2 linked regions of the Corallococcus caeni genome follow. The protein of the gene in region 1 binds, or shares a complex with, the protein of each later gene. Links are inferred from orthologs where the notes say so. Each region holds a gene or a part of one and is shown on either strand. Other genes may lie near its edges.

Region 1 (5,580 bases):
CGTCGAAGCCGTTCGCCGTGCAGGGATACTGGCCGTCGTTCTCCAGGATCTCGCCGTCGATGTAGATGTCCACGCCCCGGATGTCCCGCATCTGGCTGCAGGTGGCGCCATCGAAGCTCCACGACATCCGGACGTCGCCGGGGTAGCGCGGGTGGTTGCTTTCGACGATGCAGCCGGTCAGGCCAGAGGAGAAGCAGAGGAATGCGGCGAGCGTTCTCGCGTTCATGGTGGGCATCCGTGGTTCGGGAAGGTTGAGGTCGTCGGCCCGGAACAACCCTCCAGACGACCGACCCCGGGAATTATTCAGTGCCGTCCAAAGCAACCGGGCAGCGACGGCGGGTTTGACCCACCCGAGGACGGGATGTTACGCGCTGGACCCCATGATACCCCACCTGCCCCTGGCCTTTGGCGCCATGAACTACGTGGAGATCATCCGCGACGCGTCGTTCATCGAGCTCGCGGTGCTCCTGCTCCTCATGGCCGTCTCGGTCGCCTCCTGGGCGCTCATCGCCATGAAGGCCACCCAGCTGTCGCGCGCCCGCGCCCAGTCGCTCACCTTTCTCGACACCTTCTGGAAGGCGTCCCGGCTGGAGGCCATCTACCAGTCCGCCCAGAAGCTGGAGGGCTCGCCGCTGTCGAAGGTGTTCTGCGCGGGCTACGAGGAGCTGAGCAAGCTGGCGCAGACGGGCACGCAGGACGGCGGCGCCGAGGCCGCGATGAGCGCCAAGCTGGGCGGCATTGAAAACGTGGAGCGCGCGCTCAACCGCGCGGCCACGGCGCAGATCACCGAGTTGGAGAACCGCGTGTCCTTCCTGGGCACGGTGGGCGCCGCGTCGCCGTTCGTGGGCCTGTTCGGCACGGTGATTGGCATCCTGGGCGCGTTCAACAACATCGCCGAGCAGGGCAACGCCACGCTGGCCACGGTGGCCGCGCCGGTGGGCAACGCGCTCTTCGCCACGGCGGCGGGGCTGTTCGCGGCCATCCCGGCGGTGGTCGCGTACAACTCGTTCGTCAGCCGCATCAAGGTGTTCGACACGGAGATGTCCAACTTCTCCGCGGACTTCCTCAACATCATCAAGCGGCACTTCTTCCGCTAGGAGACCCGTCACATGGGCATGGGCGGAGGCAAGGGCGGCGGTGGCCGCACCACCATGAGCGAGATCAACGTCACGCCCATGGTGGACGTGATGCTGGTGCTGCTCATCATCTTCATGGTGACGGCGCCCCTCATCCAGCAGGGCGTGAAGGTGAACCTGCCGGAGACCAAGGCGGCCCCGGTGGAGGCGACGGAGAAGAAGGTCGTCCTCTCCATCGACGCGGGGCGCAAGGTCTACATCGGAGACGCGGAGGTCGCGCTGGAGGAGCTGGAGACGAAGCTCGCCGCCAACGCGAAGGCGCAGGCCGACAAGGAGGTCTACCTCCACGCGGACCGGGACGTGCCGTACGGCGTGGTGGTGGAGGTGATGGCGGCGGCCCAGCGCGCGGGCATCTCCAACGTGGGGATGATCACGGAACCGGCCACGGGCTCCAAGGCGTCCAACTCCGGCAAGGCCGCCCCCGCGTCCAGCGGCAAGGGCAAGCCCAAGGAGGCGAAGCGCTAGCCCATGAGCTCCGCGGTGACCCACAGTCTGCTGGTGACACGGCCCACGCGGCTGTCCCGCTTCCTTGTCTTCTCCGTGGGCGGGCACGTGGCGGTGCTCGCGGCGGCGCTGCTCTACGCGCGCTTCACGTCCGCGCCGAAGGTGGACCTGGACCAGAAGCCCATCAACGCGTCGCTGGTGCGGCTGGGCAAGCCGCGCGACCCCAAGCTTTTGCCGCGCAAGGAGGTGGCGCAGCCGCCGCCCAAGGAGGTCGTGGCGAAGCCCACGCCCACGCCGCCCGCGGACGCGCCCGCGCCCTCCCCCGCCGCGGTGGCGGTGCCCGGCGTGAAGCCCGCGCCGGCGCCCGCGCCCCAGAAGGGCGAAGCGAACGCGGAGGACCGGCGCAAGAAGCTGTTCGGCGCGTTCGACAAGTCCGCGAAGCCCACGGAGCCGGAGGAACTGGAGGGGGCCGAGGACGGCGACCCCGACGGTGACTCCGCGGTGGCGGAGGGCGAGCGGTACTACGGCCTCCTGAAGTCCCAGGTGCGCCGTCACTACAACGTGGCGGACACCATCCCCGACGCGGAGCGCCTGTACCTCAAGGCGCAGGTGGCCATGAAGCTGGGCCGCGCGGGTGAAGTGCTGGACGTGAGCCTGGCCAAGGCCAGCGGCAACGAGCTGTTCGACGCGGCGGTGGTGGCCGCCGTGCGCAAGGCCTCTCCCTTCTCTCCTCCCCCCGATGCGCTTCGCGACGCGCTCCAGAAGAACGGCGTCGTCCTGGTGTTCAGCCCATGAAAGCCCTCCTGCTGTCGCTCCTCCTCGTCCCCGCGCTGGTGCTGGCGCAGGCGCCCGTCATCGAAATCTCCGGCGCGAACTTCCGCCCGCTGCCGCTCGCGGCCCCCGCGCCCGTGGTGCAGGAGGGCGCGGACAAGAAGGCCGCCCAGGCGTTCGACGCCGCCTTCACGTACGACCTCACCGCCTCCGGCATCTTCCAGGTGCTGGACCGCGCCGGCTTCACCGCCGACGCGAAGGAGGGCATGACGGCGGGCAGCATCAACTTCAGCCGCTGGGCGGACGTGGGCGCGGAGTCGCTGGTGAAGGTGTCGCTCGCGCAGGACGGCGGCGCGCTGCGCGGCGAGCTGCGCCTGTTCAGCGTGGCCACGGGCAAGGAGGAGCTGAAGGTGTCCAAGGACGCGCCGGCCGGTGAGCCCCGGCAGCTGGCGCACGCGCTGGCGGACGCGCTCTACCGGCACTTCACCCGCGAGGCGAGCCCCTTCCTGTCGCGCATCACCTACGTGCGCAAGGCGGGCGCCAACCGCGACGTGTACGTGGCGGACTGGGACGGCATGGGCGCGCAGGCGCTCACCAAGGGCGGCACGCACATCCTCCCCACGCTCAGCCCGTCCGGCCAGGTGGCCTTCACGTCCTACCGGAAGAACCGGCCGGACATCTACGTGCAGACCCCCGGCGGCGAGGCGAAGGCGCTGGTGACGGACGGGCAGATGGCCACGGGCATCGCGTACTCGCCGGACGGCAAGCGCATCGCGTACGCGCTGGCGGAGGGTGAGAGCGCGCAAATCTACGTCGCCGCGGCGGACGGCTCCGGCGCGAAGGCCATCACCGACACGCCCTACGGCCTCAACACCAGCCCCACCTGGTCGCCGGACGGCAAGAGAATCGCTTTCGTGTCCAACCGGGGCGGCAGCCCGCAGGTGTACGTGATGAACGCGGACGGCTCCGGCGTGAAGCGGCTCACCTTCCAGGGCAACTACAACCAGACGCCGGACTGGTCGCCGCGCGGGGACCTCATCGCCTTCACCGCGCGCGACGAGCGCAACGCCTTCGACCTCTTCACCGTCAACGTGGACACGGGCAAGGTGACGCGCCTCACGCAGGACCAGGGCAACAACGAGGAGCCCACCTTCTCCCCCAACGGCCGGCTCATCATGTTCAGCTCGAACCGCAACGGCGCCGCGCACCTGTGGGTGATGACCTCCGACGGCAACAACCAGGTGCCGCTCCCCATGGAGAAGGGCAACTGGCTGACCCCTGACTGGGGCACCGCTCCGGCGGCGAAGTAGTCACGGACGGCGGGCGGCCGTTGACAGGGGGGACGCGCCGGGGTGCATTGCTCGCCCCATGAGCGCTCCCCTCCCCGCCCACAGGGCTCACTGGGGCCTGGACCCCCAGGTCGTCTTCCTCAACCACGGCTCGTTCGGCGCCTGCCCCAGGCCGGTGCTCCAGCACCAGGCGGAGCTGCGGGCCCGGCTGGAAGCGGAGCCGGTGCGCTTCCTCGCCCGTGAGGTGGAGCCGCTCCTCGACGAGGCGCGCGCCGCGCTCGCGGCCTTCGTGGGCGTGGACGTGGAGGACCTGTCGTTCATGCCCAACGCCACCACGGGCGTGAACACCGTGCTGCGCAACCTGCGCTTCCAGCCCGGCGACGAGCTGCTCACCACCGACAACGAATACAACGCGTCCAGGAACGCGCTGGACGTGGCCGCCGCCGAGCAGGGCGTGAAGGTGGTGGTGGCGAAGCTGCCCTGGCCCGTGCCCTCGCCGGAGGCGGTGGTGGACGCGGTGATGGCCCAGGTGACGCCGCGCACGCGGCTGCTCCTCATCGACCACATCACCAGCCAGACGGCGCTGGTCATGCCGGTGGCGGAGCTGGTGCGCCGCCTGCGCGAGCGGGGCGTGGAGACGCTGGTGGACGGCGCGCACGGGCCGGGCATGGTGCCGCTGGCGCTCCAGGAGCTGGGCGCGGCGTACTACACGGGCAACTGCCACAAGTGGCTGTGCGCGCCCAAGGGGGCCGCGTTCCTGTACGTGCGCCGCGACCTGCAGCGGGGCTTCAAGCCGATGGTGGTGAGCCACGGGCACAACTCGCCGCGCACGGACCGCTCGCGCTTCCGGCTGGAGTTCGACTGGGTGGGCACCGTCGACCCCACGCCCTTCCTGTGCATCCCCACCGTGCTCCGCTTCATGGCGGGCCTCGTTCCGGGCGGGTGGCCGCAGGTGATGGCGTCCAACCGGGAGAAGGTGCTGGCCGCGCGGCGCGGGCTGGACGCGAAGCTGGGCAACGCTGTGCCGCTGTGCCCGGAGTCCATGGTGGGCAGCATGGCGTGCGTGGCCCTGCCAGACGGCTTCCCCGAGCACCCCGAGCCGCCGCTCTACCTGGACCCCCTCCATGTGCGCCTGTTCAAGGAGCACCACATCGAGATTCCGGTCACCGCCTGGCCCCGGGCGCCCCGCCGGCACCTGCGGCTGTCCGCGCAGCTCTACAACACCCCGGCGGACTACGAGGCCCTGGCGCGGGCTTTGGAAGCGCTGCTGCGTTGAGTAGTGTGCGCGGCATGCCGCGCTTCGCATCCATCGACATCGGGACCAACTCCGTGCTGCTGCTGGTCGCGGACCGCCTGCCGGACGGGCGCTTCCAGGCCGTGGTGGAGCGCGCGGAGATCACCCGCCTGGGCCGGGGCGTGGACACCCACCGCGTCCTGTCCTCCGACGGCATGGAGGCCACGCTGTCCGTGCTGGTGGCCTTCGCCAACGAGGCCCGCGAGCTGGGCGCGGAGGGCATCGCCGTCTCCGCCACCAGCGCCGCGCGCGACGCGAAGAACGGCGCGGACTTCATCGCCGCGGCCCAGGCCCGCGCGGGCGTGACGGTGGAGATCATCCCCGGGGAGATGGAGGCGCAGCTGTCCTTCGCCGCGGTGGCCCAGGACTTCGGGAGCGAGGCCGCGGGGCCGCTGCTCGTGGTGGACATTGGCGGCGGGTCCACGGAGTTCATCTACGGCAGCGACGCCGGCACGGTGGCCTTCCGCCACAGCTTCGACGTGGGCGCCGTGCGGCTCACGGAGCGCTACGTGCGCACCGACCCGCTGTCCCCCGACGAGCGCGGCGCCATCGAGGCGCACCTGCGCGACACCTTCTCCGCCCTGCCCCCGCCGCCTCCCGCCGCGATGCTGGTGGGCGTGGCCGGCACGGTGACGACGCTGTTCGC
Region 2 (5,276 bases), on another replicon or contig:
TGGTCGCGTTCGGGACCTACGTGGTGCTCGCCAACCGCCGGGCCGTGGCGCTCCGGGAGAGCCTGCGCCACGCGGCGAGGTTCGCGCACCTGCACGAGAAGACGCAGAAGATCCTCGACCACATCCCCACGGGCATCCTGGCCCTCAACCACGAAGGCCGCATCAGCGCCGTGAACCAGGCCCTCCGGGCACGCCTGCCCGACAGCGCCGTGGGCAGCACCCTCCCGGAGGCCTTCCCCACGGCGCCCTCGGCGGCGGTGCAGCGGCTGGGGGCGCTGGTGCTGTCCGCGCGGGACAAGGGCGCCGTGCGCAGCCTGCACGGCGAACCGCTCAGCCTCTTCAACGAGAAGGACCAGTTCAACGTCCACGCCGTCCCGCTGGAGCACGGCGACGGCGAGGCCAGCACGCTGCTGGTGCTGGAGGACCTGAGCAACGTGCGCATGCTGGAGGACCAGCTGCTGCGCGCGGAGAAGCTGGCCACGGTGGGCGTGCTCGCCGCGGGCGTGGCGCATGAGATTGGCACGCCACTGGGCATCATCCGGGGGCACGCCGAGTACATGCTCCAGAAGGTGGGCGGCGTGGAGCACCCGCAGGGCCGGGGCCTCAGCGCCATCGTCACGCAGATCGACCGGGTGAGCCGCATCATCCGGCAGCTCCTGGACCTCTCGCGCCTGCAGCCCGCGCGGGCCGGCGTCGTCCCGCTCGCGCCCGTCGTCCGGGGCCTCCAGGAGCTGCTCGACGTGGAGGCCGAGCGCCGGCGCGTCCACTTCGAGTGGGACGTGCCCGAGCGGCTCCCGTGCCTCGCGGCGGACGCGGATCAACTCCAGCAGGTGCTGCTCAACCTGGCCCTCAACGCCTGTGACGCCTGCACCGCCGGAGGCCACGTGCGGCTGAGCGCCAGGGCGTGCGCGGCGGCGGACGCCGGGGCGGTGGAGCAGGTGGAGATCCGCGTGCAGGACGACGGCCGGGGCATCGCGCCGGAGCACCTGCACCAGGTGTTCGACCCCTTCTTCACCACCAAGAAGCGGGGCCAGGGCACGGGCCTGGGGTTGAGCGTGGTGGCCCAGGTCGTCCGCAACCATGGGGGCCAGGTGGGGGTCGACAGCGAGCCCGGCCGGGGCACCGTCGTCACGCTGCGGTGGCCGGTGGCCGCCGCGCCTGGCTGGGAGGAACGTCATGCCGTCTAGCGCGCGCATCCTCGTGGTGGATGACCACGAGGAGATGGGACAGATGTTGAAGGAGCCCCTCACGGACGCGGGCTATCGCGTGGACCTCTCCACGGGCGGCGCGGACGCCATCGCCCAGCTCAAGGCCCGCGTCTACGACGTCGTGCTGTGCGACCTGCGCATGGAGGAGGTGGACGGGCTGGACGTGCTCGCGGCGGCGCGGCGGCACGACCCGGAGCTGCCGGTGCTGCTGATGACCGCCTTCGGCGCGGTGGAGAGCGCGGTGGAGGCGATGAAGCGGGGCGCCTGGCACTACCTCACCAAGCCCTTCCGCCTGGACGAGGTGCTGCTCCACGTCGGGCGGGCGCTGGAGGCCCGGCGCCTGAAGACCGAGCACCGCGACCTCAAGCGGCAGGTGGCCCAGCGCAACGGCCTGGGGGCGCTGCTGGGCCACAGCGTGCCCATGCGGACGCTCTACGAGCTCATCGACCGCGTGGCCGCCTCGGAAGCGCCGGTGCTCATCCGGGGGGAGAGCGGCAGCGGCAAGGAGCTGGTCGCCAGGGCGCTGCACTCGGAGGGGCCCCGGAGCCCCGCGCCCTTCGTGGCGGTCAACTGCACCGCCCTGCCCCACGCCCTCCTGGAGAGCGAGCTGTTCGGCCACATCAAGGGCGCCTTCAGCGGCGCCACCACCACGCGCCGAGGCCTCTTCCTGGAGGCGGACGGCGGCACGCTCTTCCTCGACGAAATCGGGGACATGCCCCCGGAGCTCCAGGCGAAGCTGCTGCGCGTCCTCCAGGACGGCGAGGTGCGGGCCGTGGGCGCGGACGGCTCGCGCCGGGTGGACGTGCGCATCCTGGCCGCCACGCATCAGGACCTGGACGCGCGGGTGAAGGAAGGCCGCTTCCGGGCGGACCTCTTCTACCGGCTCAACGTCGTGTCCCTCCGCGTCCCGCCGCTGCGTGAGCGCACGGAGGACATCCCCAAGCTCGCCGAGCACTTCGTGGCGCAGGCGCGGGCGCGCAATCCGCGCTCCCCCGTCACCACCCTGGCCCCCGAGGTGGTGGCCACGCTCGCGCGCATGCCCTGGCCCGGCAACGTGCGCGAGCTGGAGAACCTGGTGGAGCGCCTGGTGGTCCTGGGCGCGCAGCCCACCGTGGACCTGGCCCAGCTGAAGCTGCACACCACGGACGCGGCGCCGGAGGCCCACCCGCTGGCCGCGGCCCATGGACAGGTGGTGCCACTGAGGCAGCTGGAGGGTGAATACATCGCGTGGGTGGTCGCCCGCTGTGGAGGCAACAAGACGCGGGCGGCGGAGCTGCTGGGGATTGATGTCTCCACCATCCACCGCAGGGAGCGCACCGACAGCGGCGTTTCGCAACGCTAGGACGACGCGCTTTGCCAGTCATTGCGCCGCACCGCGAGCGGCGCCCGACGGGAGGACAGCGGCACAGCCCTTGCTCATGTATCAGGGCATGAACCGAACCCACCTGTTCCTGCTGCTGTCAGTCATTGGCCTCACCGGCTGCGCCCGTCGCGCGGCCAACCCGAGCACGGCCGACGCCCACACGCCGGCCCCGTCCGTCAGCGATCGCGGCAACGCGGCGAAGCCCGCGCCCGGCGACGACGCGGAGCAGGCGCTCGCGGCGCTCAGCGCCACGCCCATCTACTTCCCGCTCGACTCCTCGATCCTCCCGCCCGAGGCCACCGACGAGCTGGCGCGCATCGCCCAGGCCCTGCGTCAGCGCGGCCTCGCGAAGGTGACGGTGGCGGGCCACACCTGCGAGCTGGGCACGACGGAATACAACGTCGCGCTGGGCCAGCGCCGGGCGGCCAGCGTGCGCGCCTACCTGGTGAACCTGGGCGTCGAGCCCGGTCGCATCTCCGTCATCTCCTATGGAGAGGAGCGGCCCGCGGACGTGAACGCCCCGGAGAAGAACCGCCGCGCGGAGTTCTCCTTCCGCCTGGCCGAGCAGGCCCACGCCGGCGAGCTGTAATCCCTTTCACCCCCACGCGCTCCACGCCCATGCTCCCCACCGACAACGCCCCCCGTCCGCCCTCTCCTGTCCGTTCCCTGCGCTGGCCCCTGGGCATCGCCGCCGGAGTGGCCCTCCTGGCAGGAGCGAGCTTCTTCATCCTGCGCACGCCGGAGCCGCCCCCCGCCCCTGCGCCTGAAACGGCCCAGCCCTCACCCCCGGCCCCGCCCGCGCCCCCGGCGGTGCAGCTCTCCGGCACCGACCCTCGCGTGCGGGACCTGCTGAAGGGGCTCTCCAGCGACGCGGACTTCGCGCGCTGGCTGGCCGCCGAGGACCTGGTCCGCCGCTTTGCTGCCTCCGCGAACCTGATCGCCGACGGGCAGAGCCCGCGCATGCCCCTGTCCTTCATGGCGCCAGCGGGCCCTTTCCGCGTGACAAAGCGTCAGGGCCGTACGGTGGCGGCGCCGGAAAGCCATACCCGGTACGACGGGGTGACCCGCGTCATCACCTCACTGGACGCGAAGACCGCGGGGCAGGTGTATCAGGAGCTCAAGCCGCTCCTGGATGCCGCCCACGCGGAGCTGGCCCCGCCGGGCAGGAGCCTGGATGAAACATTGTCCCAGGCCATCGGGCGTCTCACCCGGGTCCCCGTGCCGAAGGCGCCCGTGGAGCTGGCACCCAAGGGAGCGCTCTACGTCTACGCGGATCCAAGCCTGGAAGCGCTGAGCGCGGCGGAGAAACACCTGCTGCGGATGGGGCCGGAGAACATGCGCAAGGTGCAGGCGAAGCTCACCGAACTGGCGGCGGCCCTGGGCCTTCCGTCGGCGGAGCAGGCCCGCCAGCCGTAGCCCCGGACGTGCGGTGTCTTGCCTCGAATGGGCAAGCGCTCTACTCGCAAGGGAGTCTCCCGCCGCGACGGGATGTCTACCCCTGGCGCGCTTTACGCGGCATGCCGATCCAGGCGACTGTTCTGTTGCAGGCGAGACACCTCGCCTCCAATTCCTTGAACACGTATGCCTTTGCGTCGGCGCCCGCCGCCAGCGGCAGCATTGCGAGAGTCAGAGGGGGAAGTCCGTGGCTGATACAGGTGGTGGCGCATCCCGCGACGAGGAGCTCGCCTCCCGTCTCGCGGCGATGAGCGTCCTGGAGACGCGGATGGCCCGGCTCGGCGCGGGCCAGACGCCCGTGGTGTTGGCAGGCCCCTTCTTCCATGCGACGACCCCCGCCGAGGTCGAGCGCGTGCGCCAGTTCCGCGACGCCCAGTACCGGGCGCGGCTGAGCTACCTGCTGAGCCCCGAGCAGCTCCAGCTGGACTGGCGGCTGGAGCTGGACGAGCGCAGCGCGCACTTCCACGCCAGCCGCGACGGCCAGCTCGTGGGCAGCCTGCGCATCACGCCCGGCCCCTTCGAGTTCCAGGCGCTCGCGCCCTCCCTGGAGGGTGAGGCGTCCCGGTTCCACGGCTACGCGGAGTTCAGCCGCCTGGTCGTGGACCCGGAGGCGCGCAGCCCCTCCGTCACGCCGCGCCTGCTCGTCGCGGCGTGCACCTGGGCCATGACGGAGGGCTACATCGGCATCGTCGGGCTGTGCCGCCGGGCCGCGCGCACCGTGTTCGAGCGCTACGGGCTAGCCGCGTCCTCGGAGGAGCAGCACCGCGTGCCCATGCGGGGCCCCCAGCCCTACACGCTGATGGCGGGCACCTGGCCGCAGCTCATCGCCGCGAGCACCCGGATGTCCGAACGACTCACCCGCCTCCGGCTGAATGACTCACCGGACGCCTACTCCCGCTTGGTTGAGGTGGAACAGACATGACCGACACGACACAGGCAGCCCCCGGCCTGGAGGCCCTGAAGCACCGCCGCTCCCAGGTCTGGGACGAGCTCCTGGCCCAGTCCCGCTTCGTCCGCACCGTCCAGCAGGGTGAGGTCACCAAGGCGCTCTACGCGCTGTATCTGATTGAGACGTATCACTACACACGTCACAACGCCCGCAACCAGGCGCTGGTGGGCGTGCGCTGTGAGGACGACCGGCACTACCAGAAGTTCTGTTTCAACCACGCGGAGGAGGAGGTCGGCCACGAGCAGATGGCCCTGCACGACGTGGCCAGCATGGGCCTTGCGCCGGGGTTCCCCATCCCGCG

The links.
Region 2: the proteins of AABA78_RS06135 (region 1) and AABA78_RS28695 are in contact, whole or in part, in a crystal structure (PDB 2HQS), measured with the Escherichia coli proteins. The link is inferred for Corallococcus caeni from one-to-one orthologs.

What each region holds. Positions count from the first base shown.
Region 1 is NZ_BTTW01000001.1:1,525,734-1,531,313, forward strand. What follows is about bases 1,519-4,516. They hold AABA78_RS06135 (LpqB family beta-propeller domain-containing protein), read left to right. Parts: upstream 1,519-2,371; coding sequence 2,372-3,661; downstream 3,662-4,516. Other genes in these bases: tolR (protein TolR), read left to right, coding at 1,519-1,601; tolA (cell envelope integrity protein TolA), read left to right, coding at 1,605-2,375; AABA78_RS06140 (aminotransferase class V-fold PLP-dependent enzyme), read left to right, coding at 3,720-4,516. In the rest of the region: AABA78_RS06115 (hypothetical protein), read right to left, coding at 1-226; AABA78_RS06120 (MotA/TolQ/ExbB proton channel family protein), read left to right, coding at 381-1,097; more of tolR, read left to right, coding at 1,110-1,518; more of AABA78_RS06140, read left to right, coding at 4,517-4,916; AABA78_RS06145 (Ppx/GppA phosphatase family protein), read left to right, coding at 4,931-5,580. UniProt on the Escherichia coli protein: Part of the Tol-Pal system, which plays a role in outer membrane invagination during cell division and is important for maintaining outer membrane integrity.
Region 2 is NZ_BTTW01000007.1:395,525-400,800, reverse strand. Bases 1,706-4,399 are described here. They hold AABA78_RS28695 (OmpA family protein), read left to right. Parts: upstream 1,706-2,638; coding sequence 2,639-3,160; downstream 3,161-4,399. Other genes in these bases: AABA78_RS28685 (GNAT family N-acetyltransferase), read left to right, coding at 4,214-4,399; AABA78_RS28690 (DUF3014 domain-containing protein), read left to right, coding at 3,190-3,987; AABA78_RS28700 (sigma-54-dependent transcriptional regulator), read left to right, coding at 1,706-2,550. In the rest of the region: AABA78_RS28705 (sensor histidine kinase), read left to right, coding at 1-1,187; more of AABA78_RS28700, read left to right, coding at 1,177-1,705; more of AABA78_RS28685, read left to right, coding at 4,400-4,948; AABA78_RS28680 (iron-containing redox enzyme family protein), read left to right, coding at 4,945-5,276. UniProt on the Escherichia coli protein: Part of the Tol-Pal system, which plays a role in outer membrane invagination during cell division and is important for maintaining outer membrane integrity. The Tol-Pal system is also required for polar localization of chemoreceptors clusters.